Regions from separate parts of the Pantoea deleyi genome, predicted to be linked through region 1. Evidence: predicted binding sites of a transcription regulator. Region 1 holds the regulator's gene; the other holds the start of a gene.
The links. The regulator PhoB, encoded in region 1, activates phosphate uptake and scavenging genes when phosphate is short. The targets are predictions, from matches to a motif close to CTGTCATAAAACTGNCNNAT.

Region 1 (4,426 bases):
AGCGGCAGATAACCGGCCTCGCTGACGCGCCGCTGTCCCTGCACCGAGAGCACCTGCTGCAGAAAGGCCGCCACCAGCGGCGGCAGCGGTTTACCGGGCGCTTTATTGACGTAGAGGTAGAGCGGACGCGCCCAGGGGTAACGGCCGCTGCGGATGGCGTCGGCATCCGGAACGATCGCCTGTCCCTGATCGCTGCTCACCGCCAGCATTTTTACGCCGCTGAGGTGAAAGCCGAAACTGGCGTAGCCAATGCTGCGTGGATTGCCGGCGACGGCCTGCACCACCGCGGCCGAGCCAGGAAACTCCGCGACGTCGCTGCGGAAATCGCCCCGGCACAGCGCCTGCTGCTTGAAAAATCCCCAGGTGCCGGAGGCGGAGTTGCGGCCATAGCGCTGAATCGGGCGGCTGCGCCACTGCGCCCCGGTCAGGCCGAGATCGCCCCAGCGCAGCGGCACATCGCGTGCGCCGCACAGGCGGGTCACCGAGAAGATGGCGTCGAGCTGACGCGGCGCAATCTGCTGCAGCGGGTTGCGCTGATTGACCACCACCACCAGCGCATCCATCGCCACCGGTACGGCCAGCGGCGGATAGCCGTAGCGCGCCTCGAAGGCCTGGCGTTCATCGGCCTGCATCGGGCGGCTCATCGGCCCCAGCTGCGCCGCCCCCGCCGCCAGCGCGGTCGGGGCGGTCGAAGAGCCGGAGGCCTGCACCTGCACGTTAACGCCCGGCACCTGACGGCTGAAATCTTCGCTCCACAGCGTCATCAGATAGCCGAGCGTATCGGAGCCCACGCTGCTGAGGTTACCGGCGAGCGGGCCGGGCTGGGCGATCGCCAGGCCCGGCAGCAGTGTCATGAACAGTAAAAGAAGGAGGCGCATCAGCAAGATCCGGCGGCGATTAATGTACGGCATTCTCCTGCATCACGCCGCTGACAATCAACCTCGCTGGCAGCGTAAAGGTAAAACAGGTCTCGCTGTGCGGCACACTGGTGATGTCGAGCCGCGCGTTATGGTGGCTCAGCGCATGTTTCACAATCGCCAGCCCCAGCCCGCTGCCGCCGGTGGCCCGGGAGCGCGCTTTATCGACGCGATAGAAACGCTCGGTCAGGCGCGGAATATGCTCCGGCGCGATGCCCGGCCCGTTGTCGCACACCCGCAGAGTCGCCCCCTGCTTGCTGCGCAGCCAGCTGATGTCGATCCGCGTGCCCGCTGGCGTGTGATTGACGGCGTTGTAAACCAGATTGGAGATGGCGCTGCGCAACTGCTCATCGTTGCCGAACACCTTAAGATGGGGATCGGTATGGAAATGGATCTCGTGCCGCCCGCCGCTCAGCGTCGCCGCCTCATGCTGCAGCAGTTTCAGCATCACCGGCACATCCACCTTCTCTTTGAGATCGATGGCTGGCGCGGCCTCAATGCGCGACAGCGTCAGCAGCTGCTTAACCAGACTGTCCATCCGCCGCGTCTGCTCCGACATGGTGTGCAGCGCTTTGCTGCGCGAAGGTTCGCTCATCACCGAATCGTTCATCATCTCCAGATAGCCCTGCAGCACCGTGAGCGGTGTGCGCAGCTCATGGCTGACGTTGGCAAAGAAGTTGCGGCGCGCGCCCTCCAGCTGGTGCATCTGCGTGACATCGCGCGCCACCAGCAGCCACTGTCCTTCGCTGTAAGGCATCACGCGAAATTCCATGTGCAGTTTGTTGTTGAGCACCAGCGTCAGCGGCTTGTCAAAATCGCGCTGACGGAGATAGCGGGAGAACTCCGGATAGCGCAGGAGATTGAGGATATTCTGGCCATTATCTTCCGGCCAGCGCAGGCCAAGATGCTGCTGCGCCAGCCCGTTGCACCAGAAAATCGTTCCCTCTTCGGTGGTCAGGATCACCGCATCCGGCAGCGATTCGGCCCCGCTGCGGAACCGCTTGATCAGATTACCCAGTTCACGCCGCCGCCGCCGGTTTCGCAGCTGCATCTGATAGAGGCCATAAAACAGCGGTTCCCAGCTGGCGCGCCCGGTGGGTGGGGTCATGGTGCGGTCAAGCCACAGCCAGTGCGACAGCCGCATCAGATTGTGAAAGTGCCACAACAGTACCGCCAGCACGCTCAGCAACAGCCACCAGGCCAGGCCGCCGAACAGCAGGCCCAGCAGCAGCCCCGGCAGGCAGGCCAGCAGCAGTTCTGCAAGTAATCTCTTCCAGGAGAGGCGTTCCAGCACGGTGAAAACTCCGTTCAGTAGCGGGCAGAGAAACGATACCCTGTTCCACGAACGGTTTGTACCATGCGATCGTGGCCGGAGACTTCCAGCGCTTTACGTAAACGGCGAATGTGGACATCGACCGTGCGATCTTCCACATAGACATTGGTGCCCCAGACGTGGTTGAGCAGCTGTTCGCGGCTGTAAACCCGTTCCGGGTGAGTCATAAAGAAGTGCAGCAGCTTATATTCGGTAGGGCCCATCTCCAGCGGCGTGGTTTCGGACATCACGCGATGCGAGGAGGGATCCAGACTCAGCCCCTGCATCTCAATCACCTCTTCCACGGCCATCGGCGAAATACGCCGCATCACCGCCTTGATCCGCGCCATCAGCTCTTTCGGCGAAAATGGCTTGGTGATGTAATCATCGGCGCCGACTTCCAGCCCGCGAACCCGATCTTCCTCTTCACCGCGCGCGGTCAGCATCATCACCGGAATATCGCGCGTCATCGCTTCGCGTTTCAGGTGTTTGATAAACTGAATGCCGCTGCCGCCGGGTAACATCCAGTCCAGTAAAATCAGGTCGGGCCAGGGTTCAATCAGCTTGCCCACGGCGCTGTCATAATCTTCCGCCTCAATCGGCTGATAGTCGTTCTGCTCCAGAACAAAACACAACATTTCGCGGATGGGGGCTTCATCCTCCACAACCAGAATGCGCTTAGCCATTATTACTCCTGCAGATTATGACGGCTGTCACTGAGATTCGCGGCGCCATTATGCGTCAGATTTGTGACACTTTTATGAAAAACATAACCTGCCTGTAACCTCGTGGGTAATCATTTATGACAGGGCCACGACATTTTTTTGCTTTGGCCGCAGAGCCCGTATAATCGCCGGGCGAATCACAACGGCAGGGACTCATCATGCGCATTATTCATACTGGGGACTGGCATCTGGGGCAGTTCTTCTACAACAAAAGCCGGGCGGCGGAACATCAGGCGTTTCTCGACTGGCTGCTGATCCAGATTGAACAGCATCAGGTGGATGCGCTGATTATTGCGGGCGATCTCTTCGACACCGGAACGCCACCCAGCTATGCCCGCGAGATGTTCAACCGCTTTGTGGTGGCGCTGCAGCCTACGGGCTGCCAGCTGATCGTGCTGGCCGGCAACCACGACTCCGTTGCCACGCTGAACGAGTCGCGTGAACTGCTGGCCTGCCTTAATACGCGGGTGATCGCCACACCGCAGGAGAACGACGACGTGCTGCTGCTCACGACCCGCCAGGGCGAACCGGGCGCGCTGCTCTGCGCCATTCCCTACCTGCGTCCGCGCGACATCCTGCGCAGCCGGGCGGGCCAGTCGGGACGTGACAAGCAGACCTCGCTGCTGGAGGCGATCGCCGAGCACTATCAACAGCGTTTCGCCGCCGCGCAGGCGCTGGGCCATGCGCTGCCGATCATCGCGACCGGCCATCTCACCACCGTCGGCGTCAGCCAGAGCGATTCAGTGCGCGACATCTATATCGGCACGCTGGACGCCTTCCCCGCCAGCGCCTTCCCGGCGGCTGACTATATTGCGCTGGGCCATATCCATCGCGCCCAGCGCGTCGCGGGCAGCGAGCATATCCGCTACAGCGGCTCGCCGATCCCGCTGAGTTTTGATGAACTGGGCAGCGAAAAGAGCGTCTTCCTGGTGGCGCTGGCGGCCAGCGGCCTGCAATCTGTCACGCCGCTGGTGGTGCCGCAGACGCAGCCGATGCGAATGCTGAAAGGATCGCTGGCGCAGATCGCCGATCAGCTCAACGCCCTCAGTCCGGTTGCGCAGGCGAAGCCCACCTGGCTCGACATCGAGGTCACCACCCAGGAGTACCTCAGCGACCTGCAGCGGCAGGTTGAGAGCCTGACCGCCGCGCTGCCGGTGGAGGTTCTGCTGCTTCGCCGCAGCCGGGAACAGCGTCAGCAGAGCCTGGCGCGGCTCGATAATGAAACCCTGAACGAGCTGAAGGTGGAGGAGGTCTTCGCCCGCCGCCTGGCGCTGGATGAGGCGCTGGATGAGACGCAGATTGACGAGATGACCACCCTGTTCCGCCAGACGCTGGCCGCCATGGAAGAGACCCAATGAAGATCCTCACGCTCCGGTTTAAAAACCTCAATGCCCTGCGCGGTGAATGGTTCATCGACTTCCGTGCCGAACCCTTTGCCAGCAACGGCCTGTTCGCCATTACCGGTGCCACCG
Region 2 (4,426 bases), 820 kb from region 1:
GGTCTGCTGCCCACCGATAACATCAGCAAGGTCTTTTTCACCTGTGAAAATCCTGAGCATCTGATCCCGATGGAGCAGGCTATTGAGGCGCGCTGGGGCGACCGGGTGAATGTCAGTTTCTCGCTGCCGACCTGTCTGGAAGTGATGGCGGGCGGCGTATCGAAGGGCCATGCGCTGGAAGCGGTCGCGAAACAGCTGGGCCACTCGCTGGAAAATTGTATCGCCTTTGGCGATGGCATGAATGACGTGGAGATGCTGAGCATGGCCGGAAAGGGCTATATCATGCAGAACGCGCATCAGCGGCTGAAAGATACGTTGCCGGAGCTGGATGTGATTGGTTCCAATGCCGATGACGCGGTGCCGCAGACGCTGCGCACGCTCTATCTGGCTTAAGCCATCCGCATAAAAAAGGGCCGGTTATCCGGCCCTTTTTTTATTGCCTTCAGGCAGGGCTCTTTTTGTGCCGGTGTTCGCTGACCATGGTCAGCAGCAGCAGGACCACCGCCAGCACGCAGCCGGCAATCATCACCATAAAGCCGCCGTCCCAGCCGAAGTAGTCGACGGTATAGCCCACGATGGCGCTGGCGGCGACAGAGCCGCCCAGGTAGCCGAACAGGCCGGTAAAGCCTGCCGCCGTTCCCGCGGCTTTTTTCGGTGCCAGCTCCAGCGCGTGCAGACCAATCAGCATTACCGGGCCGTAGATCAGGAAGCCGATCACGATCATGCAGGTCATATCGACCCCGGGGTTGCCCGCCGGATTGAGCCAGTAGATCACGGTCGCAATAGTCACCAGCGTCATAAAGAAGACCCCGGTCGCGCCACGGTTGCCGCGGAAGACTTTATCCGACATCCAGCCGCAGAGCAGCGTCCCAGGAATCCCCGCATATTCATACAGGAAGTAGGCCCACGAGGACTTATCCAGCGTGAAGTGTTTCACCTCGCGCAGATAGGTCGGCGACCAGTCCAGGATGCCGTATCGCAGCAGATAGACAAACACGTTGGCCAGCGCGATGTACCACAGCAGCTTATTCGGCAGCACATATTTCATGAAGATCTGTTTGGCCGTCAGCTCCTCTTCGTGGCTGGCGTCATAGTCGGGTGGATAGTCGTTTTTGTACGCCTCAATCGGGGGCAGACCGCAGGATTGCGGGGTATCGCGCATCAGCGCAAAGGCCAGAATCGCAATCGCAATGGCACCGAAGGCTGGCATATAGAGTGCCGCTTTCCAGTCGTTGAACCACGCCATCCCGAGCAGGAACAGCAGCGGCGGAATACCGCCGCCCACGTTATGCGCACAGTTCCAGACCGAGACGATTCTGCCGCGCTCCTTCTGCGACCACCAGTGCACCATGGTGCGTCCGCAGGGCGGCCAGCCCATGCCCTGGAACCAGCCACAGATAAACAGCAGCACGAACATCACCATGATGCTGGAGGTGGCCCAGGGAACGAACCCCATGATCAGCATCACGGCGGCGGCCAGAATCAGACCGGCCGGTAAAAAGACGCGCGGATTCGAGCGGTCAGAGACGGATCCCATGATGAACTTAGAAAAGCCGTAGGCAATGGAAATGCCCGACAAGGCAAAGCCCAGGTCACCACGTGAAAAACCCTGCTCAACCAGATAGGGCATGGCGAGAGCAAAGTTTTTCCTGACCAGATAGTAGGCCGCATAACCAAAAAAGATCCCGATGAAAATTTGCCAGCGCAGACGACGGTAGAGAGGATCGACGCGATCCTCTGCCACCTGCGGCTGACGTGGTGCAGGTTTAAAAATACTCAGCATCAGTGAAGCCCTCCAGGGCACATTATGGTTTTAATTCCCAGCAGGTTGGGGCAGGACGTGGACAGAACGAAATGGACAAAAGATGTTCCATTTCGCGCAAAGAATAGTGTTAGTTGCGCAACGTTACTGTGATGGATGACACATTTGTTACAGTTTTATTACAGATGAGAGCGAAAGTGATCACGAGATGGATCATTTCGCGCATTTTGTCTGGCTGAAAACCGATTCCGGCGACAGTTATGTCAGGACGTGTAAATAGCCGCAGAAAGGGCTGTTCCGGTCGCCTGGTTTATAACCGGATGTCAACCAGATTTTGCAGCCTCGCGGCGACACATTGTTTACACTGACGGCCTGTTAATTTCGGGATTGTTACCGTGTTCTTACTGATCATTACCACTATTCTGTGGGCCTTTTCGTTCAGCCTGATTGGTGAATACCTCGCCGGTCAGGTGGACAGCTGGTTCTCTGTGCTGATGCGACTGGCGCTCGCTGCGCTGGTGTTTTTACCCTTTCTGCGCTGGCGCGGCTATCGGCCGTCAACGCTGCTGCTATACATGCTGGTGGGGATGCTGCAGCTGGGCGTGATGTACCTGCTGAGTTTCGAAGCCTATCTCTACCTCAGCGTGTCGGAGTTCCTGCTGTTTACGGTGATGACGCCGCTCTATGTGACGCTGATTTATGACCTGATCAGTCGTCGTCCCCTGCGTATCGGCTATATCTTCAGTGCGCTGCTGGCGGTGGCCGGGGCGGCGATTATCCGCTATGACAAAGTCAGCGATCATTTCTGGTTTGGTCTGCTGCTCGTGCAGCTCGCCAACATCTGCTTCGCGGCGGGAATGGTGGGGTATAAGCGTCTGCAGGAGACCCGGCCTATGCCGCAGCACACCGCCTTCTCCTGGTTTTATCTGGGCGCGGTCGCGATCGCGGTGATCGCCTGGTCAGCCTGGGGGAATCCGCAGAAATTGCCGACCACCTCGCTGCAGTGGGGCATCCTGGTCTGGCTGGGGGTGGCGGCGTCCGGTCTTGGCTATTTTATGTGGAACTACGGGGCAACGCAGGTCGATGCCGGCACGCTGGGCATCATGAACAACATGCACGTTCCCGCCGGGTTGCTGGTCAATCTGGCTATCTGGCAGGAGAAACCGCACTGGCCGAGCTTTATCGCGGGCGCGCTGGTGATCGTCGCCTCGCTGTGGGTGCATAAGCGCTGGGTAGTCGGGCGGCGCGATCGATAAACCGGTGAATGTATCTGCACCGATGCTGAACCGGCGGGCTGATGCCGGTTCAGCCTTCCGGACTGACGTAGTCGCCTCGTAAAGGATCGCCATCTTTTTTCGTCGTCCGGGCTATCCTGGCCCGGACACTTCGCCGTTCAGGCGCGTTACCCCTGAAGCGTTAACGACTTCTTCGTGCTTATTGGTACAGGCAGAAGAGTGGGCGATAGCCATGAAGTAAATGGGGTTAATTGCCTGTAGAACTAGTCAGTCTGGCTGCAAGGGATTGGTGTCTTGCTTAATCCCCCTCAGAAACTGAATACTATCCGCCAGCCCAGGCTCACACTACAGGTTAGTCATCGATCGAGAGCGTACCAACAGGAACCAGAACCGTTATACGCCAGGCTCCTGATGACTATTGCCTCAGACAATCAGAGCGCATACCGGGTGTGCTGATCAACAAAGCGCTAAGCAGAAAAACGTTTGCCACCATGTTCAAACCTGAATGTTTGAACACGGTCACGTGCTGGCCCGCGAGGGAGAAAACCTCGCGAATAAGGTAAACAAACCGACGGTGAAGGCATTGGAATGGATGGATCTCCAGCTCAGGGCATAGCCCGCTCTTTCCGACCGTATGGCACGGGATCAGGCAGGCTTTTCGCTCTTAGGGCGCTGAATCATTGCCAGCCCTTTCAGGAAGTTACGCAGGATCTGATCGCCGCATTCGCGGTAGTTTTTATGGTCAGGCTTGCGGAAAATCGCGCCGACTTCGGCCTGCGAAACCGTAAAGTTCGCACGCTTCAGCACCTCAGGAATGTCGGTGGTTTTCAGATCGAAAGCGATGCGCAGCTTCTTCATGAAGATGTTGTTGGTCATTTTGCGCTCGATGGATGGCGCAGGCGCATCTTCACTTTTGCCGCGACGATAGAAGATCAGACCATTCAGGAAATACCCCATCAGCACGTCGGGGCAGGGGCGAAACGCGGCATCGTCATCTTTTTTCAGCCATGCCTGAATATCTGTCTGCGGCACGTCGCACTCTGCCAGCGCAAAAATCTCCACCATTTTCGCATCGCTCAGGTTAAGCATGTAGCGCACGCTGCGCAGAATATCGTTGTTAGTCATGGTGAAATCTTCTCATGGTCGGTCAACAGGCTGCGCATTATAGGGGATTTTGCCCGCGCCCGCGCAGGTTTGTGCCGATCGGCTTAACGCTGCAGCACGGCACCCGGTCGCGCGGCATCGCGCACAAAGGGCAGATGCTCACAGGCGTGCTGGCGGGCAAAGCGGATAAAGGCTTCCAGCACCGGCTGGCGCTGTTCGCCGTCGCGCACTGCGGCATAGAGGCGGCTCCAGAGACCCTCGCCCAGCGTACGGGTCACGACCAGCCCCTGCTTCTCAAAGCTCTCGACTACCCAGTGCGGCAGCG

Region 2: glpT (glycerol-3-phosphate transporter) is a predicted target of PhoB. The motif match lies at 1,928-1,947, and genes of this name have one in related genera.

Annotation. Positions count from the first base shown of each region.
Region 1 covers NZ_CP071405.1:3,027,491-3,031,916, forward strand. The annotation lists gene J1C59_RS14365 (PstS family phosphate ABC transporter substrate-binding protein) at 1-878, opposite strand, end outside; gene phoR (phosphate regulon sensor histidine kinase PhoR) at 898-2,211, opposite strand; gene phoB (phosphate response regulator transcription factor PhoB) at 2,226-2,915, opposite strand; gene sbcD (exonuclease subunit SbcD) at 3,113-4,312, shown strand; gene J1C59_RS14385 (AAA family ATPase) at 4,309-4,426, shown strand, end outside.
Region 2 covers NZ_CP071405.1:3,849,911-3,854,336, reverse strand. The annotation lists gene yigL (sugar/pyridoxal phosphate phosphatase YigL) at 1-393, shown strand, start outside; gene glpT (glycerol-3-phosphate transporter) at 443-1,783, opposite strand; gene J1C59_RS18070 (carboxylate/amino acid/amine transporter) at 2,158-3,018, shown strand; gene J1C59_RS18065 (YehS family protein) at 3,643-4,122, opposite strand; gene metR (HTH-type transcriptional regulator MetR) at 4,206-4,426, opposite strand, start outside.